4 regions of the Haloimpatiens massiliensis genome follow, and region 4 is predicted to be linked to each of the others. Evidence: riboswitches for the same ligand, from Rfam matches in the RefSeq annotation. Region 4 holds a riboswitch; each other region holds the start of a gene.
The links. Region 4 has a riboswitch for cobalamin ahead of C1715_RS10205 (magnesium chelatase ATPase subunit I). Riboswitches for the same ligand answer to the same signal wherever they lie in the genome.
Positions count from the first base shown of each region.

Region 1 (4,213 bases), on a different contig from region 4:
TTTTATACATTGAAAATAGAACGGATATTTCTACAAGGGTTAAAATACCTAACTTAATCAATGTAGACCATTTTAGTTGTTCGTTTATTCCGAATTTTTTTAGAAATGTAAAGAAAATAAGAGAAAGTATACAACTAAAAGAATAAATGAGTATTACAAACTTTAATGTATCTTTTTGATATGAAATTATAGTTTTTTCATCTTTCACTAATTGACACCCTTTCTTTATAAATATTGTTAGCAGCGTTATTAACAGCAAGCAATAATATTATCGTTTGTAATTATAAAAAATTTAACGATTTTACAATATAATAGTAGATTTATGAGAAAATAATATAGTTATTGAATAATATGCAAAAAATTGATAATATATTTTTAAAAGGTATATATAGTTTCATTAAATATTTAATTAAAATTATAAATATAAATATAAAAGTTTTAAAATAGACGAATGGGAGTGACAGATTATGGGGTTTAGAAATGTAAATATCATAGGCACAGGTGTGTACCATCCAAAGAAAAGGGTAGGAAACGAATTTTTTATTAAACATTTTGACAATAAGGATGTAGACATAAGGGCACTTTTAAATAATCTAGGGAGGAAATATAGATATGTAATCGATAATAAAGAAGAAAATGCATTAACTATGGCGCTAGAAGCCTCTAGGGAGGCATTAAAAAGTGCAAATATATCACCAGAACAATTAGATATGATAGTATTTTCATCAGATACTCCAGAATATTTAACGCCATCTAATGCATTAATAATAAATAAAGAATTAAATGCCCAAAATGCACATATAGTATATGATTTAAATTCTAATTGTGTAGGAATGGTTGTTGCATTGGATCAAGCATCTAGAATGATGAAAACAAACGATGATATAAGATATTGTTTGGTGTGTGGAGGATTATACGTGTCTTCAATAGCAAGAGAAGATTGTAAGTACACTTATCCTGCTTCTGGGGATGCAGGAGCAGCCCTTATATTAGAAGCTAAAGAGGAGAAAACTCTTAGAGGAGTATTAGATTCAAAATATACCACTGTCTCTAAATATTATGATACAATAATGTCTCCAGCTTGTGGTATGACAAAAGCTAGACATAATGATGTAGGAGAATATGAAAAAAAGCAAAGGTGGAGAGGATTTCATTTGGATTTTTTTGCTCCAGAATGGGCAAAGGCAATTACATATTTTTCAAAAAAATTTCATTTTACAATTGATGATATAGAGCTTTTTTTATTATCTCAATATTCAAAGCAATTTATTACGGAAACTGCTAAATATTTAAATATAGAGGATTACCATGATAAATTCACTTATATTGGAGATAAGTATGGATACACTGGCACAACTAGCCCGATAGTAGCTTTTCATCATGCTGTTAAGGGCAAGGATATACCTAGAGGAGCTAAAGCAGTATTTTGTTCTGTAGGTGCAGGAGTAGCTATGTGCTCAGTACTTTATGAATTTTAATTTGGACAACTTATAAGAGAAATTTTTATATACTATTGAATATTTTGACTTTTTGTGGTATCGTTAGATTGTAAAATTTAAAAAAGAAAAATTTAGGTTATTAATATTAAAAGGGAAATTGGTGAAAATCCAATACAGCCCCCGCTACTGTAAGAGGGACGAAAGTTGACTATGCCACTGTATTATACGGGAAGGCCAACAAGTAGAGAGAACTTAAGTCAGGAGACCTGCCTAAGATTTTAAAGTATGCCTTCGGAGGGAAGAGACTACTTATAATTTATTGTATAATTTTAATGGATTAATTCTGTTAAATAGATGATTATAAGAAAAAATTCCCTAACCTATTGGTTAGGGTTTTTTATTTGTGTGTATCTTCTCACCTCAATTATTGAATATATTTATTAGCTCTATTTACTATTTAAATCCTGTGATTTATTTAAAATAAATATAAAAATTAAGAGGGGGATATAAAATGCGTAAAGAAAAACTTAAATTAGCTGCAGCTCTTGCATTACTAGCAGTTATTACGCCTTCCACTGTACAAGCTATGCATATAATGGAGGGATTTTTGCCAGCAAAATGGTGTATTTTCTGGGCTATAGTTACAATACCATTCTTAGTAATGGGAATTAAAAATTTAAATAAGATATTTAAGGAGCAGCCTAATAAGAAAATATTAATTGCTTTAGCTGGAGGATTTGTTTTTGTGTTATCTGCTTTAAAGATACCGTCAGTTACAGGAAGTTGTTCACATCCAACAGGAGTAGGGCTTGGAGCAATTTTATTTGGACCTACAATTATGAGTGTGCTAGGTATAATAGTTTTATTATTTCAATCATTATTACTTGCTCATGGTGGACTAACTACATTAGGTGCAAATACATTTTCTATGGCAATAGTAGGACCTTTAGTATCCTATGCAATATTTAAACTTTTAAAGAAAAACAATGTTAAGACATCAACTTGTGTATTTTTCGCAGCAGCTTTAGGAGATTTAGCTACATATGTTGTTACAGCTACTCAGTTATCTATAGCTTTTCCAGCTACATCAGGAGGTATAGGAGCTTCACTTGTAAAATTCTTAGGTATATTTGCAGTAACTCAAATACCTTTAGCTATAGCAGAGGGACTTTTAACTACTGTAGTTTACAACCTACTTTTAGATTATAAACGTGAAGGGGTGTTAAAAGATGAAAGCATCAACTAATACGGGCACTTCAACAAAAAAGAAGAATATAATTTTACTTTTAATAACATTGGCACTTATTATAACTCCTTTAGTATTTAAGAGCGGAGCTGAATTTGCAGGTGCTGATGATCAGGCAGAAGGGGCTATAACGGAAATAAACCCAGGATATAAACCATGGTTTGAAAGCATTTGGGAACCACCAAGTGGAGAAATAGAAAGTTTACTTTTCTGTGCACAAGGAGCTATAGGTGCAGGGGTTATAGGATATACATTAGGTTATTTTAAAGGAAAGAAAAAAAGTGCTTCTGATAGATAAATATGCATACACCAATAGATTAAGAAATTTTAATCCTATGGCAAAATTCTTTTTTGCCATAGGAATACTAATTTTATCCCTAAATATGAGGGATTATAGATTTAATCTATGTATTTTTCTATTTCTACTGATACTAACAGTAGGAGTTGCTGGAATTCCTTTTAAAAAGTATACTAAACTCCTTTGTATCCCTACAGCTTTTTTAATTGTGAGTCTTATAACTATTTTAATATCCTGTTCTCCTAAAAGGGAATTGTTTTTATGGGCACTACCACTGTCAAAAAATTACATAGGCATAACTAGAGATGCAATTGTTACCTGCAGACATGTATTTTTCAGAGCTATGGCTTGTGTAGCTGCCACATATTTTATGGCATTAACTATACCTATGAATCAACTTATAGTGGTTTTTAAAAAATTTAGATTGCCTAAGGTATTTATTGAACTTTTAATATTAATTTATAGATTTATATTTATATTTTTAGAAGAGTGCAAGGAAATACACACTGCTCAAGAAATGAGATTTGGGTATAATAATAGAAAAAATTCTTATAAGTCTCTTTCGCTTTTAATACGATGCTTATTTGTAAGAGTTATGCTTAAATATGAAGAATTAATTATATCATTAGAAAGTAAGCTTTATGATGGAGAGTTTAAAATGTAGAATTTAAGATGAAAAAGAAAATATAGTAGATAAATGATAATTGCATGGTGATTTAAATAAGATACTCTTAAAACATAACTTTTAATGGATAAAAGAAGGGGATGAAAATATGCTTAGGACGGAAAATTTAACCTATGTGTATGAGGATGGAACTGTAGCATTAGATAATATTAACATAGATATGAATAAGGGAGATAGAATAGGAATAATAGGGGCTAATGGTTGTGGAAAGTCAACACTTTTTTTAAATATCATAGGAATATTAAAACCTAAAAAAGGTTCGGTAATTTATGAGGGTGAGAAAATTCAATATAATAAGAAGTTTTTAAGGAAATTTAGGCAAAAGGTAAGTATAGTTTTTCAAGATCCAGATAAGCAAATATTTTATTCTAATGTGTATGATGATGTGGCTTTTGCTCTTAGAAATTTAGACTTTCCTGAGGATACAATAAAAGAGAGAGTAGAGTGTGTATTAAGAAAAACAGGAGCTTACGAATTTAAGGAAAAACCGGTACATTTTTTAAGTTATGGTCAGAAAAAAAGAGTAGCTATGGCAGGTGTTTTAG
Region 1 is NZ_LT854635.1:47,273-51,485, forward strand. Features, by position in the region: gene C1715_RS01055 (methyl-accepting chemotaxis protein) at 1-208, opposite strand, end outside; gene C1715_RS01060 (ketoacyl-ACP synthase III) at 468-1,478, shown strand; cobalamin riboswitch at 1,556-1,727, shown strand; gene C1715_RS01065 (energy-coupling factor ABC transporter permease) at 1,951-2,685, shown strand; gene C1715_RS01070 (energy-coupling factor ABC transporter substrate-binding protein) at 2,669-2,983, shown strand; gene cbiQ (cobalt ECF transporter T component CbiQ) at 2,967-3,647, shown strand; gene C1715_RS01080 (energy-coupling factor ABC transporter ATP-binding protein) at 3,757-4,213, shown strand, end outside.
Region 1: linked by a shared signal. The riboswitch ahead of C1715_RS01065 (energy-coupling factor ABC transporter permease) and the one ahead of C1715_RS10205 (magnesium chelatase ATPase subunit I) in region 4 are both predicted to bind cobalamin.

Region 2 (4,213 bases), 1.6 Mb from region 4:
TCTGATTTTAATGTAGTAATAAATGTAGAATTGGGGACTATTGAACTAGCCTTAGAACTTCTTATGTCTCACAGTTAAAGAACCGTTAAGAAGCTTTCATGTTTGAACGAGGAACGAGTGAGTTTGAAAGCTTTAGGGTCTTTAACTGTGAGACATTTAGAAGTTCTTGGCGTATTGTGAACAGTCCCCAATTATACATTTATTACGGAATTAAAATCAGATTTTTCTTCAATTTATTATGTCACAATATATTATTTTAGGGTATTAAATTGTAGGCATTTAGTACATTCCTTAATAAGCTATCTAGTTGGAAGAATGTTTCTATTATCATAATAAATATAAACATTATAGCTGATACATCAAATCCTTTTAAGAATTGCATATTTTTTATGTTTTTATTATTGCATTCAATAATTAGACTTATTATGAAATATATTAAACATGAAATTTTTAATAAAATTCCATGTTTTTTTTCGTCTGTAGCATCTAATGAGTTCTTAAACTCTCTAAGTTCCTTTTCATTTGCTGATGTTTGTATTATATATCTCGTATCTTTGCTACTAGGTACACCTAAATGCCATTTATACATTTTTTCATTATTTTTAGTCACTGTTGTTATGTTGTAAAAATATCCTAGAGTTTTGTTTTTATAGTCATCTATATGATTTATATTACACACTGCTAAACCAGCAATTATGGCAATATACAATATAGTAAAGTAGATAATAAATTTCTTACTATACGTAAGTTTTTTTAATGTGTTCACTGTAAATGGCCTCCTTCTATATACAAATAGGAAAATATAGAAATTAAATAAATTATAAAGAAAGTAGTTGATTTTTTACAAAAATATTAATAGTAAAAAAAATATTAAGCATATTACAAGAAATATTTTAAAGAATAGTTTTGTAGAATTTATAGCATTTTCATTAGGTTCGGCTCCAAATTTAAATTTTGATTTTAAACGGAACATAAATATGTCTTTAGGATATTTGATTCCTAGAATTGATATTATAATAAGAAAAATTAAAAAAGCACCTATAAATATTTTTCCAAGGATTTCTTCGATTGGGTTATAAAATGGGTCATACATAATTAGTTACCTCCCACAAAAAAATATATATATTACATATTATAACATATTTAATTGTAAGAAAAAAGCAAAGGCTTACTATATTATTTTTTAGGGGTAGCCTTTCTTTTAGTCTCTAGTCCCAATTACCAATCGTTAAATGATTTAGTAGTAATTTTTAAAGTTTAAGCACGGACTGGATTTTAGATTTTAAATACTATAATAAAACTCCTTTAAGAGTTTTTGACCATATCTACGTATTTAGACTGAATACCGCCAATAAAAGATTTAAGTTAAGCCAAAAAAGATAGCTAATATAATTTCACAACGTGAAATTATATTAGCTATCTTAAATTTCAAATTTTTCGTAATGGGATGAAGAAAAATTCACCTTCATTATTAACTATTAATTATTAATTCTCAACTCTCCACTACAACTAAATTCTAGTCCTCTAGCCACTAGCACACTAGCACACTTAAGCCATAAATTGCCCTGCAATTTATGCTTATAGGGCAGGTTTTAGGAAACCTCTTCCTTTGATTTCTTCTGCTTCTGATATTGATATTAAAGCTTCTTTATCTATTTCATCTACTAATTTTTTTACATTATTTAATTCTTTAGTTGTTAATAGACAATATATGATTTTTTTCTTTTCTCCAGTATAAGCACCTTCTCCATATAGATAAGTGGTACCTCTGCCTATGTTGTTCATAATTTTTTGAGATACTTGTTCTGCTTTAGAAGTAACTATCATGACTATTTTCTTTTGGTCAAACCCCTCTATAACTTTATCAATTACTAGAGATTTTATATACATTAGAGATACTGTGTACAATGTTAATTTTAAATTTGTAGCAAATACTCCCATAACTACTATTAGGCCATTTAGTATAAAATATAATGTGGACATTTTAGCACCGTTTTTTTGTCTTATGATTACAGCTATTATGTCTGTTCCACCTTGAGAAGCTCTATTTCTAAATATGATTCCCATGCCTAGGCCACTTAGTACGGCACCAAATACGGTTGACATTACTAGATCGTCTATTGTTACCAAAGAAGAGATGTCTTTTGTTAGTACTAAGAAAAGAGACATAGTTAACATTCCTACTAAACTAAAAAATATAAAATCTTTATCTATCTTTTTGAGTCCTAATATAAACACAGGTATATTTAATATGAATACCCAATAACCTGAGGGAATATTGCTCATATATTGAGCTAGTAATGATATACCGGCTATGCCTCCACTTAATAATTTATGTGGAGATATAAAGATATTTATAGCTAAAGCGTATATTAAACTTCCTAAGCTTACCCATAGTAGTCTTTTAAAATTTTTGATATTCATAAAAATTCCTTCCTTCTTTGTTTTATATGTGCTATTTTAACTAATTGAAAAATAAAAAGACTTCTAAGCGAAGTCATTACAGCAGATAACAGTTAATCATTTAGGAGATAATTTTATAAAGCACAAAGTAGAACTCTATAAATTGGCTCACAATGTTACCATTATACTTCTGTAATTCTTCCCTCCGAAAAATTTTAACAGTAAGTTTTAGGCAGGTCTCCTGGCTCTAGTTTCTTCCGCCTCTTGCCTTCCCGGTTTTAACCAGTGGCTGTTAAGAGTTGTCCACTATTACAGTAGCGGGGGCTGCTGTGGTTTTTCACCACATTCCCTTTTAATTTCTCAAAAGAAAACCAAAAACTTATTATTTAGTTTTATCTCTATTTCATCTTTATTGTACATCCCTATATGAGGTATGACAATGGTCATATTGTCTATATTTTAGGGATATACATGGATAATACTTTAGTATCTCTTTATTTATAATTTATCCTTAAAAATTCGGTCCATTTCAGTCCTTCCATTAAGGTCTTTATGGTTCCAATAAAAGTCCAATATGCGTGAATTGTGAAAATAATATGAATTTAGAGAAAATAACTGAAAATAGAAATTTAAAAAAAGATTTAAGTGTGGTAAAATGGTATCATTGTAAAGTTTAATAAAGAGGGGGAATAATTTATGCTAAAATTTAAAGATTACCAATATGTAAGACCAGATATGAAAAAAGTAGAAAAAGATTTTACAAAACTAATTAGTAGTTTTAGGGAAGCAGCATCTTTAGAAGAGCAAGATAAAATAATGGAAGAAATAAACTCCCTAAGAAGTGATGTAGAATCTATGGCTGAATTAGTTGGCATAAGAAACTCCATAAACACAGTAGATGAATTTTATGAAAAAGAAAAAGAGTTTATGGATGAAAATATGCCAGAGTACGAAGGATTAATATCTAAGTACTATGAAACCTTAGTAAATTCAAAATTTAGAAAAGAATTAGAGGGAAAATGGGGAAAACAGCTTTTCACATTGGCAGAAATGCAGTTAAAATCTTTTGATTTAAAGATAATAGAGTATTTAAAGGAAGAAAATAAATTAACTACAGAGTACGATAAACTGAAGGCTTCAGCTAAGATAATGTTTGAAGGAGAAGAGAGAAATTTATCTCAGCTTGAACCTTTCATACAGTCAAAAGATAGAGAAATGAGAAAGAGAGCTTACGAAGCTTCTACTAATTTCTATGTGGAAAATGAAAGCAAGTTTGACGAAATATATGATAAATTGGTAAAAGTAAGAGATAGAATGGCTAAAAAATTAGGATATAATAATTTCGTGGAGCTTGCATATATAAGAATGATGAGATCCGATTATAATGCAGAGATGGTGGCTAATTATAGAAAACAAGTATTAGATTATATAGTTCCTGTGGCAGAAGAATTGAAGGAAAGACAAGCTAAAAGATTAGGATTTAAAGAGCTTAAATATTATGATGAACCATTAAAATTCTTAACAGGTAATGCAGTACCGAAGGGAGATCCTGATTGGATATTAAATAATGGAAAGCAAATGTACAAAGAATTGTCAGATGAAACTAATGAGTTCTTTACATTTATGGTAGAACACGAGCTTATGGATTTAGTTAGCAAGAAGGGAAAAGCTGGTGGAGGATATTGCACTTTCATAGGTAAATTTAAATCACCATTTATATTTTCTAACTTTAATGGAACTTCTGGAGATGTAGATGTACTTACTCACGAGGCAGGACATGCATTTCAAGCATATTCAAGTAGAAACTTTA
Region 2 is NZ_LT854640.1:2,072,471-2,076,683, reverse strand. Features, by position in the region: gene C1715_RS17895 (hypothetical protein) at 257-766, opposite strand; gene C1715_RS17890 (DUF6199 family natural product biosynthesis protein) at 842-1,093, opposite strand; gene C1715_RS17885 (YitT family protein) at 1,579-2,424, opposite strand; cobalamin riboswitch at 2,618-2,794, opposite strand; gene C1715_RS17880 (M3 family oligoendopeptidase) at 3,100-4,213, shown strand, end outside.
Region 2: linked by a shared signal. The riboswitch ahead of C1715_RS17885 (YitT family protein) and the one ahead of C1715_RS10205 (magnesium chelatase ATPase subunit I) in region 4 are both predicted to bind cobalamin.

Region 3 (4,213 bases), on a different contig from region 4:
AAAGATATATTAAGGGAAATATCAAACTTAAGAGAAGCTGATGAAATGCATAATAAAATTAAAATTTGCAAGAAACTTTGGAAACTTCTATTTGAGGCATCCATGAGCTTTATAGATTCTGATAGAAGAGGTTATGATGATTTATTTGCATATTTTGATGAATATGTAAATTTTGAAGAGCTTATATTTGCATCGGATTCTTTTTATAGAGATCATACTATGCACTGTCTATGGGTATATTTTTTAGGTGAATATATTATAAAAAATCATGAATTTAAGATTTTTTTTAACAAATACGGTAAGGAAGATGAACAATTAAGGCAAATATCCGATGTGTTTAGAAAAAGTAAATATTCAGAAGTATTTCAGGATGTAATTGAGTTAGATGATCTTATTAAAGAATTTGAAGATTATAATGATTCCGTAAGATGTTTAGGAGCTTTAACTCATGATCTTGGCTATCCTATAAAGAAAATAAATTCTATAAATAAAAATATAAAAAGTATACTGCCTCATTTTGGAATAAAAGACTTTAGTGAATTTGATTTTAGTTATTCAGATATACACGATAATTTAATAAAAGATTTCATAAATCTTATAAGTTATAATTTTAGTTTTTTACGAAAATCAGGTGAAGAGTCAGAGCAAATTATTAAAAAGATATTTAAATTTAATGGATATAGTGGGGAGATAAAGGGAGTAAATGAAGAAGCAATTTTAAATTTAACAGAAGAGGAGAGTAAAATTTTAAAAAATAATAAACTTAAAATGCAGTTGTACTTTAGTTATTCTAGGCACATTAGATATTCAAAGGATTTTGAAAACTACCAACATGGAATAATGAGTGCTTTTCTTTTGTTTAGAAAATTGTCCGTATTTAGTAATAGACCTTTTAACTATTCAGATTACAAAACATTAAATGTAAATAAATATGATTATGTTAAGACAATGGTACTTGTATCAATACTTATGGCTATATCTGATCATACTAGTGAAGGTTTTCAAATGAAAGGAATTATTGATGATTCGTCCTTTTTGACCTTTATAGATGAGCTTGAGGAATTTTCGAGAATTTCTAGAGCTAATCAAAATAGACAATATATAAATGAGTTCTGCAAATCAAACATATATGCTGAGGATGGATATCTAAATATTGATTTTATCTTTGATAACACTGAAATAGATAATCTTGATCCTGAAGAAGCTTTCAAAGGAAGATGTAAAAGATTTCTCACTCTATTTAATATAAGTGAACTGGATGATAATTTTAAACTTAGACTGAGATGTATTGGAAAGCTACCTTATGACAATAATGTGTACATGCTAGAATTAAGAAGGAAATTTGCTAATATAACTATAAATAATGAGGAAAAGAACATACCTGAATATCTTAAGACAAAGCAGTTTTTAACAAGAGAAGCTTATGCTTTAAGCAGAGGAAAGTAAAGAAGTAGGGGGACGGTTAAGAATTTTTAGATAAAAGTTCTTAACCGTCTCTATTTTTATCTTATTTTTCTTAAAATAAATAAATTATTTCTAAATTTCTTCTTTATTTCGTATTTCTACTGATTTCTACTATTGACAATATTATACCGTATAGTTAATATTATCTTGAACATGTTAATAATTTAATAATAAAATATGGGTTTCGTTGCTGAAGAGTTATTTATTAAGATTTAGCAATGGATTAAAAGGGAATCAGGTTAAAATCCTGAACGGTTCCGCCACTGTAATAGAGGAGTTTAAGAATATTATGTCACTGGGTAACTGGGAAGACATTTTTAAATGATGATACTTAAGTCAGGATATCTGCCTATATTTTTCACCAAAGTCTCTACGATTAATAGGGGGGTGTTAAATGTGGAAATGTTTTCATATTATTTATTCGCTGTCTTTTAACCTCGTGTTAGAAGATTTTTTTATGTGATTTTTTAAAAGTTTATGTTGTATACTTACTAGTTTTAAAGTTACATAAGGTACATGAAAAGAAATAACAAGTTAAATATACTAGCATACTGACTTATTATTTTTAAATTCAAACTGATGTATTTAAATTTAACTATATTAATAGAATTACTAAGTTTAAAATGGAAATTTACAGCATTTTAAAATAATATGTACTATATCTTAAATCAATAAATTAAAAGGTGTGTGAAAAATGAAAAAAAAGTTAAATATATTTAAACATTTTTTGGCCATGGTAATTATTATGGCTATGGTATTAACGAATTTTACCAGTGTATTTGCTGAAACGAAAAAAACAGATAAGTTAGTAGAAGCTGGTACTACTTTAAACTGGCCACAATTTATGGGAAATTTAAAGCTTCAAGGAGTATCTGATGCCAAAACCCCAAGAAATGGTGAAGAAATGGAATTAAAGTGGAAATATACTGAATCTAAAAGCGATTCGGATTGGGTTACTACTCCAGGCACTCCTATTATAGTAGGGAACTATACTTATTGTTATATATATGAAAAACTTATTAAATTTGAAACTAGTACTGGAAAAGTAATAAAAACTGCACCAGCTCCAGGAGATGCCGCATTTTTTATAAATTTGGCTTATGGTGATGGTAAGATTTTTGTTCCAAGACATGTTACAAGAAAAAACGGACAGCCAGGGAAAACATATTTAATCGCATATGATGCAAATACTTTAGAACAGTTATTTGTTACTGCTTCAATAGCAGAGGGTGCACAAATTCAAGCACAGGTATTTTACAATGATGGTTATGTATATACAGGACCAAGAGATCGTAATGGAAAATATGCTGCTTTTAAAACTACAGATGTAGATCCTTCAAAATCAGATGAAGTGGTAGAATCAGCATGGACTGTAGAAACTAATACAATGTTAGGATTTGGAACAAATGCGGGTCCTGCATTTGTAAATGGAGCAGTTATATTTGCAGATCAAGGTAAAATTAGAAGAGAGGGTAGTGTAGTAAGATCTGTTGATGCAAAAACAGGAAAAATAATTGATTCCATGGTTTTACCAAATAAAGAAGTGGTTTCATCCACTATTGTATATTATCCAAAGAATAACCGTATATATATATCTGCTAGCGGTGCTGGAAGTCTGGGAGCTGTAGTACGTTCATATGAGATAAATAGTGATGGGTCTTTTAAAAAAGAGAGTATGAAGGCATACATTTCTGATGTTGATGGTGGTGGAACTCAATCAAGTCCAGTAATTTATAATGATAGATTATATCTTGGTGGTGGTGGACATACTATGGGAAGTAATGAACCATTCCACGTAATAGATGCAAACACTATGGAAGAGATTTATAGGATAGATGAAATTATTACAAAAGGTACTCCTATATTAACTACAGCTTATGCCACAAAAGAAAATAATCAAGAAGTTTATTTATATATTATTCCTTATGCACCAGATAAGGAAAGTGACAGTTCAGTAATGTATATTGTTAGAGATAGTATAGGACAAACTAAACCTAAATATGAAAAGGTTACTAATATAGGAGAAAAACAATACGCTTCACAAAGTGTAGCAATTGCTCCTAATGGAGATATGGTTTTCTACAATGATGCTAGAATACTTTACAATTATGGAAAGAAAAATAATACTAATATAGGTGTTGCTGATATCATAAATCAAATTGAAAGACTACCAGACCCAGCTGGTTCTCCATATTATAATAGTTTTGAAATTAAACGTATATTTGAACGTTATGATGCTTTGAAAGATCAAGAGAAAGCTAAGGTTACTAATTTTGATAAGCTGCAAAAAATATTAGAAAATGTTGATCCAATAGAGTATTTAATAAAAGGTATTGATTCATTGCCAGAATTAAAAGATATAACATTAGATGCCCAGGGTAGAGTTCTAGCTTTAAAAGCATCTTATGATAGGTTATCAAATGAAGAAAAAGCTAAAATAACAAATTCAAATAAATTACTTAAGGCTGTTGCAAAAGTAGAAGAATTACAGAATGCTGTTTCAGCAAAAGGTGTTATGGAAGCAATAGGTAATATAAAACCAGTGGACAAAATTACTTCTGTAGACAGTGCTTCCATCGTATCTACAAGAGCAAGATATGATGAATTAAGTGATGGCGGTAAAAAATTAGTTACAAATCTTTCTAAATTAGAAAAAGCTGAAGAAAAATTAGAAAAAGTATTAAATCAAATAAAAAAAGTAGACGAGCTTATTAAAAATACATTAATTGGTGTAGCCATTAATACTAAT
Region 3 is NZ_LT854639.1:408,200-412,412, reverse strand. Features, by position in the region: gene C1715_RS07170 (hypothetical protein) at 1-1,446, shown strand, start outside; cobalamin riboswitch at 1,627-1,831, shown strand; gene C1715_RS07165 (LPXTG cell wall anchor domain-containing protein) at 2,159-4,213, shown strand, end outside.
Region 3: linked by a shared signal. The riboswitch ahead of C1715_RS07165 (LPXTG cell wall anchor domain-containing protein) and the one ahead of C1715_RS10205 (magnesium chelatase ATPase subunit I) in region 4 are both predicted to bind cobalamin.

Region 4 (4,213 bases):
GGTTATATATATTGCTGTATTATTGTTTATTGCAATATTTGATTTTGTTAAAGAGGTTTTGCTTACGGTTTTGGGACAAAAAATTACAAAGGAAATAAGAATTAAAATGATGGAAAAGCTTGAAAAAATAAATGCAAGGTTTTTCTCCTCTAATGGTTCGGGAACAGTTGTTTCACTGTTTACTAATGATGTGGACGCAATCAACTCTCTGTTTACAAGTGGCATCATCGGAATGATAGTTGATTGTTTTAAGATTATAGGTATTTTAATTTCTATTTGGATGTTTAGTGCAAAGCTTGGAGTGTTAACTTTAATATTGCTACCTATTATTTACGGTATTACACGAATTTTTCAAAAAAGAATGCTTAAGGCACACATTGAAAATCGAATATTGGTAGGCAAGGTAAACAATCATATTTCCGAAAGCTTAAAAAATATACAGATGATTAAATCCTATAGCAAAGAAAATTACATGGAAAAGAACTATACTAAACATTTACTTGATAATTACAAAACAGTTGAGAAGGTAAATTTTTATGATTCTGTATTCTCTCCAATTATTCAGATTATTCGTGCTACAGTTATTGGACTTATTGTAATATTGTCATCGAAACAATTAAATTATCTAGGTATATCTTTAGGTATGGTTGCAGCATCCATTGAATTAATATCTAACTTATTTACACCTATTGAGAACTTGGGTGTGGAACTACAAAGTATTCAAAAGGCTTTATCTGGCATCCACAGAGTGGATAATTTTTACGATGAAAACGAGGATGACTCTAAGAAAAATGAATTAAAGATAGAGGATATCATTAATATAGGTGGAGACGATAGATTATCATTTAATGATGTCACTTTTCAATATGAAGGGGGCAATGATGTTCTTAAGAATATTAATCTTAATTTAAAATCAAATGAGAAGGTTACTTTTGTAGGCAGAACAGGGGTTGGAAAATCTACATTATTCAAGTTGATTATGGGGATTCTTAAACCATCAAAGGGGAGCATCACAATAAACGGCATTGATGTTTACCAAATCCCCAATTCGCAAAAACGTAAAATATTTGGATATGTGGATCAAGACTTTCATATTATAAAGGGAACAGTAGCAGATCAAATTAGTCTTAAGGACGAGAATATTACAAGGAGACAAATTGAAGATGCCTTGTATTTTGTAGGTATGACAGATTATATAGTAACTTTGGAAAATGGTATAGACACTCAAATAACGAGTCATACACTTTTTTCACAGGGACAAAAGCAGCTTTTGGCAATAGCAAGAGCCATTGTGACAGAACCTCCTATACTTCTTTTGGACGAGATTACAGCTAATCTTGATTCTATTACAGAAGAGAAAATAGTATCTGTACTGCAAAAGGCAAGTGAAGCCCATACAATATTGTCCATATCGCACCGTTTATCATCTATAATTGCCAGTGATATAGTGGTAATTTTAGAGGATGGGAGAGTTAAAAGTTCAGGTTCTCCTGAAGAACTTTTACAAAATGATGATTGGTATCGCAGCCATATTGAACTAGAGAAAATGACTTGGAGCTAAAATTATAAATCTTGCATTTTATAGAACCAATTGCTATAATTACAATTGCGTTAAAAATTTAATATGTTGTTTTAGGTATCAGATGATGATTTAATAGGGAAAGTGGTTAAAATCCACTGCAGCCCCCGCTACTGTATACGGAGACGAAACCAAATCCACTGGAGTAATCTGGGAAGGATGGTAGAGAGTGACCCGTAAGCCAGGAGACCTGCCTAAATCAGTATATGAAGCTTCGGAGGGAAGTAAAACATATTTAACAACGACTTTAAGTATTTTTGTAAAATATTTAAGGTACTATTCATTATAGATATATAAACCTTCGCTTTGCGGAGGTTTTGTTTTTTACATAATAAAAATACTTTATTCACAAAAAACATTATGAAATTTTTAAAATCAACAAGCTTTAGATGTTCCTATTATGATAGTATTTTCGAACTTTGATATTTGCGGTTTGAATATAGGGACAAGTTATAACTTATAAGTTAGAAGAATGAGAGGAGTTTTTCAAATGAAAAATATAATGAGTGTTTATCCATTTACAGCAATTGTTGGACAGGAAAATATGAAGAAGGCGTTGATACTTAATGTTATAAATCCATCTCTTGGAGGAGTTTTAATTAGAGGAGAGAAGGGAACGGCTAAATCTACAGCAGTTCGCGCTTTAGCAGAGCTTTTACCAGAAAAAACACAGGTTGAAGGATGTATTTTTGGATGTAATCCTCAGGATAAAAGTACTATGTGTGCGAAATGTTGTGAAAAAGCATCGGCAGGTAAAAAATTAAGTGAAGTTAAGGAAAAAATGAAAGTGGTAGATTTACCTGTTAGTGCTACAGAGGATAGGGTAGTAGGTACTTTAGATATTGAATATGCAATTAAAAAGGGGGAAAAGAAATTTGAGCCAGGAATTTTAGCTGAGGCAAACAGAAATATTCTTTATGTTGACGAAGTAAATCTTCTGGATGATCATGTAGTGGATGTTTTATTAGATTCTGCAGCTATGGGTGTAAATACCATAGAAAGAGAAGGGGTATCTTTTTCTCATCCAGCAAAATTTATTCTTGTAGGTACTATGAATCCAGAGGAAGGAGATTTAAGACCTCAACTTTTAGATAGATTTGGCATGGTGGTTGATGTAATAGGAGAAAGGGATAATGACAAAAGAGTTCAAGTAATAAAAAGAAGACTTGAATATGAAAAGGATAAAGAAGCTTTTATATCAAGCTATAATGAAGAACAGCAGAAGTTAAGAGATAAAATTTTAAAAGCGAAAGAAGTTCTTAAAGAAGTAATTTTTGATGATAAAATACTGGAAATGGCTGCATCCATAAGTATAGAAATGGATGTAGATGGTCACAGAGCAGATATAAGTATGATTAAAACTGCAATAACAATAGCTGCCTTTAATGGTAGATATAAAGTTAATAGCAAAGATATGATAGAAGCAGCAGAACTTACACTTCCACATAGAATGAGAAGAAAACCATTTGAAGAAGGTGTTATAAACTTTTCCAGAGTGGAAGAAATAATAAATGAAATAGCAATGGCTTAATAGAAACATACAATTGATAGAATACAGATTATAATTGAAGGATTATGAAGGAGAAAGGAGTGGTTTTAGGGTGATGAAAAGAAATTGTGTATATCCTTTTTCGGCAATTATAGGACAGGAAAAAGTTAAAAAAGCTCTTATGCTCAATGTAATTAATCCATCTATAGGAGGGGTTTTAATAAGTGGAGAAAAAGGCACAGCAAAATCTACACTAGTAAGAGGGCTGGCTCAGTTGATGAAAGATATGCAAGTTATTGAATTACCTTTAAATGTAACAGAGGATAGACTACTTGGAACAATTGATATTGAAAAGGCAATTGCTAAAGGAGAAAAAAGTTTTGAATCAGGAATACTAAAAAAAGCTCATGGAAATATGTTGTATGTAGATGAAGTTAATCTTTTAAGTGAACATATTGTAAATTGTCTCCTTGAAGTATCTGCCTCAGGAATAAATCACGTGGAGAGGGAAGGTATATCCTTTCAGCATCATTCACGTTTTGTTTTAGTTGGAACTATGAATCCGGAAGAAGGAAATTTAAGATCTCAGTTTTTAGATAGATTTGGATTATATGTAGATGTTAAAGGAAGTAAAGATATAGTAGAAAGAAAAGAGATAATAAAGAGAAGGCTAAAATACGAAGAAAATCCATTGGATTACATAAATATATGGAAAGTTCAGTCAGAGCCTCTTTTAAATAAAATTTTAGAAGCAAAAGATTATCTTATAAAAGTTGAAGTTTCAGATAGCATAATGAATCTTGCAGCAGGAATTTCTAAAGAAGCAAATTGCTGTGGACATAGGGCAGAACTTGTAATAATTGAAACTGCAAAAGCCATAGCAGCTTTTGAAAATAGAAAGAATATAACTGTTAATGATATTAAGGAGGCAGCGGAGTTAGCACTTCCTCATAGAATGAGAGAAATTCCTTCCAAAATCAATGAAACACAGGAAAATCAAGATAAGAATGAAGAAAAAGATGAAAATAAAAATAATCTAGAAGATAGTATGGAGCATAATTCTAAGCAAAATAACAATGCAATGGAAAGTAATTATGAGACTAATGAAAAAGCTAATGAAAAATCTCAAGAGCAATATGATAAAA
Region 4 is NZ_LT854640.1:430,447-434,659, forward strand. Features, by position in the region: gene C1715_RS10200 (ABC transporter ATP-binding protein) at 1-1,561, shown strand, start outside; cobalamin riboswitch at 1,618-1,791, shown strand; gene C1715_RS10205 (magnesium chelatase ATPase subunit I) at 2,070-3,110, shown strand; gene C1715_RS10210 (magnesium chelatase subunit D family protein) at 3,184-4,213, shown strand, end outside.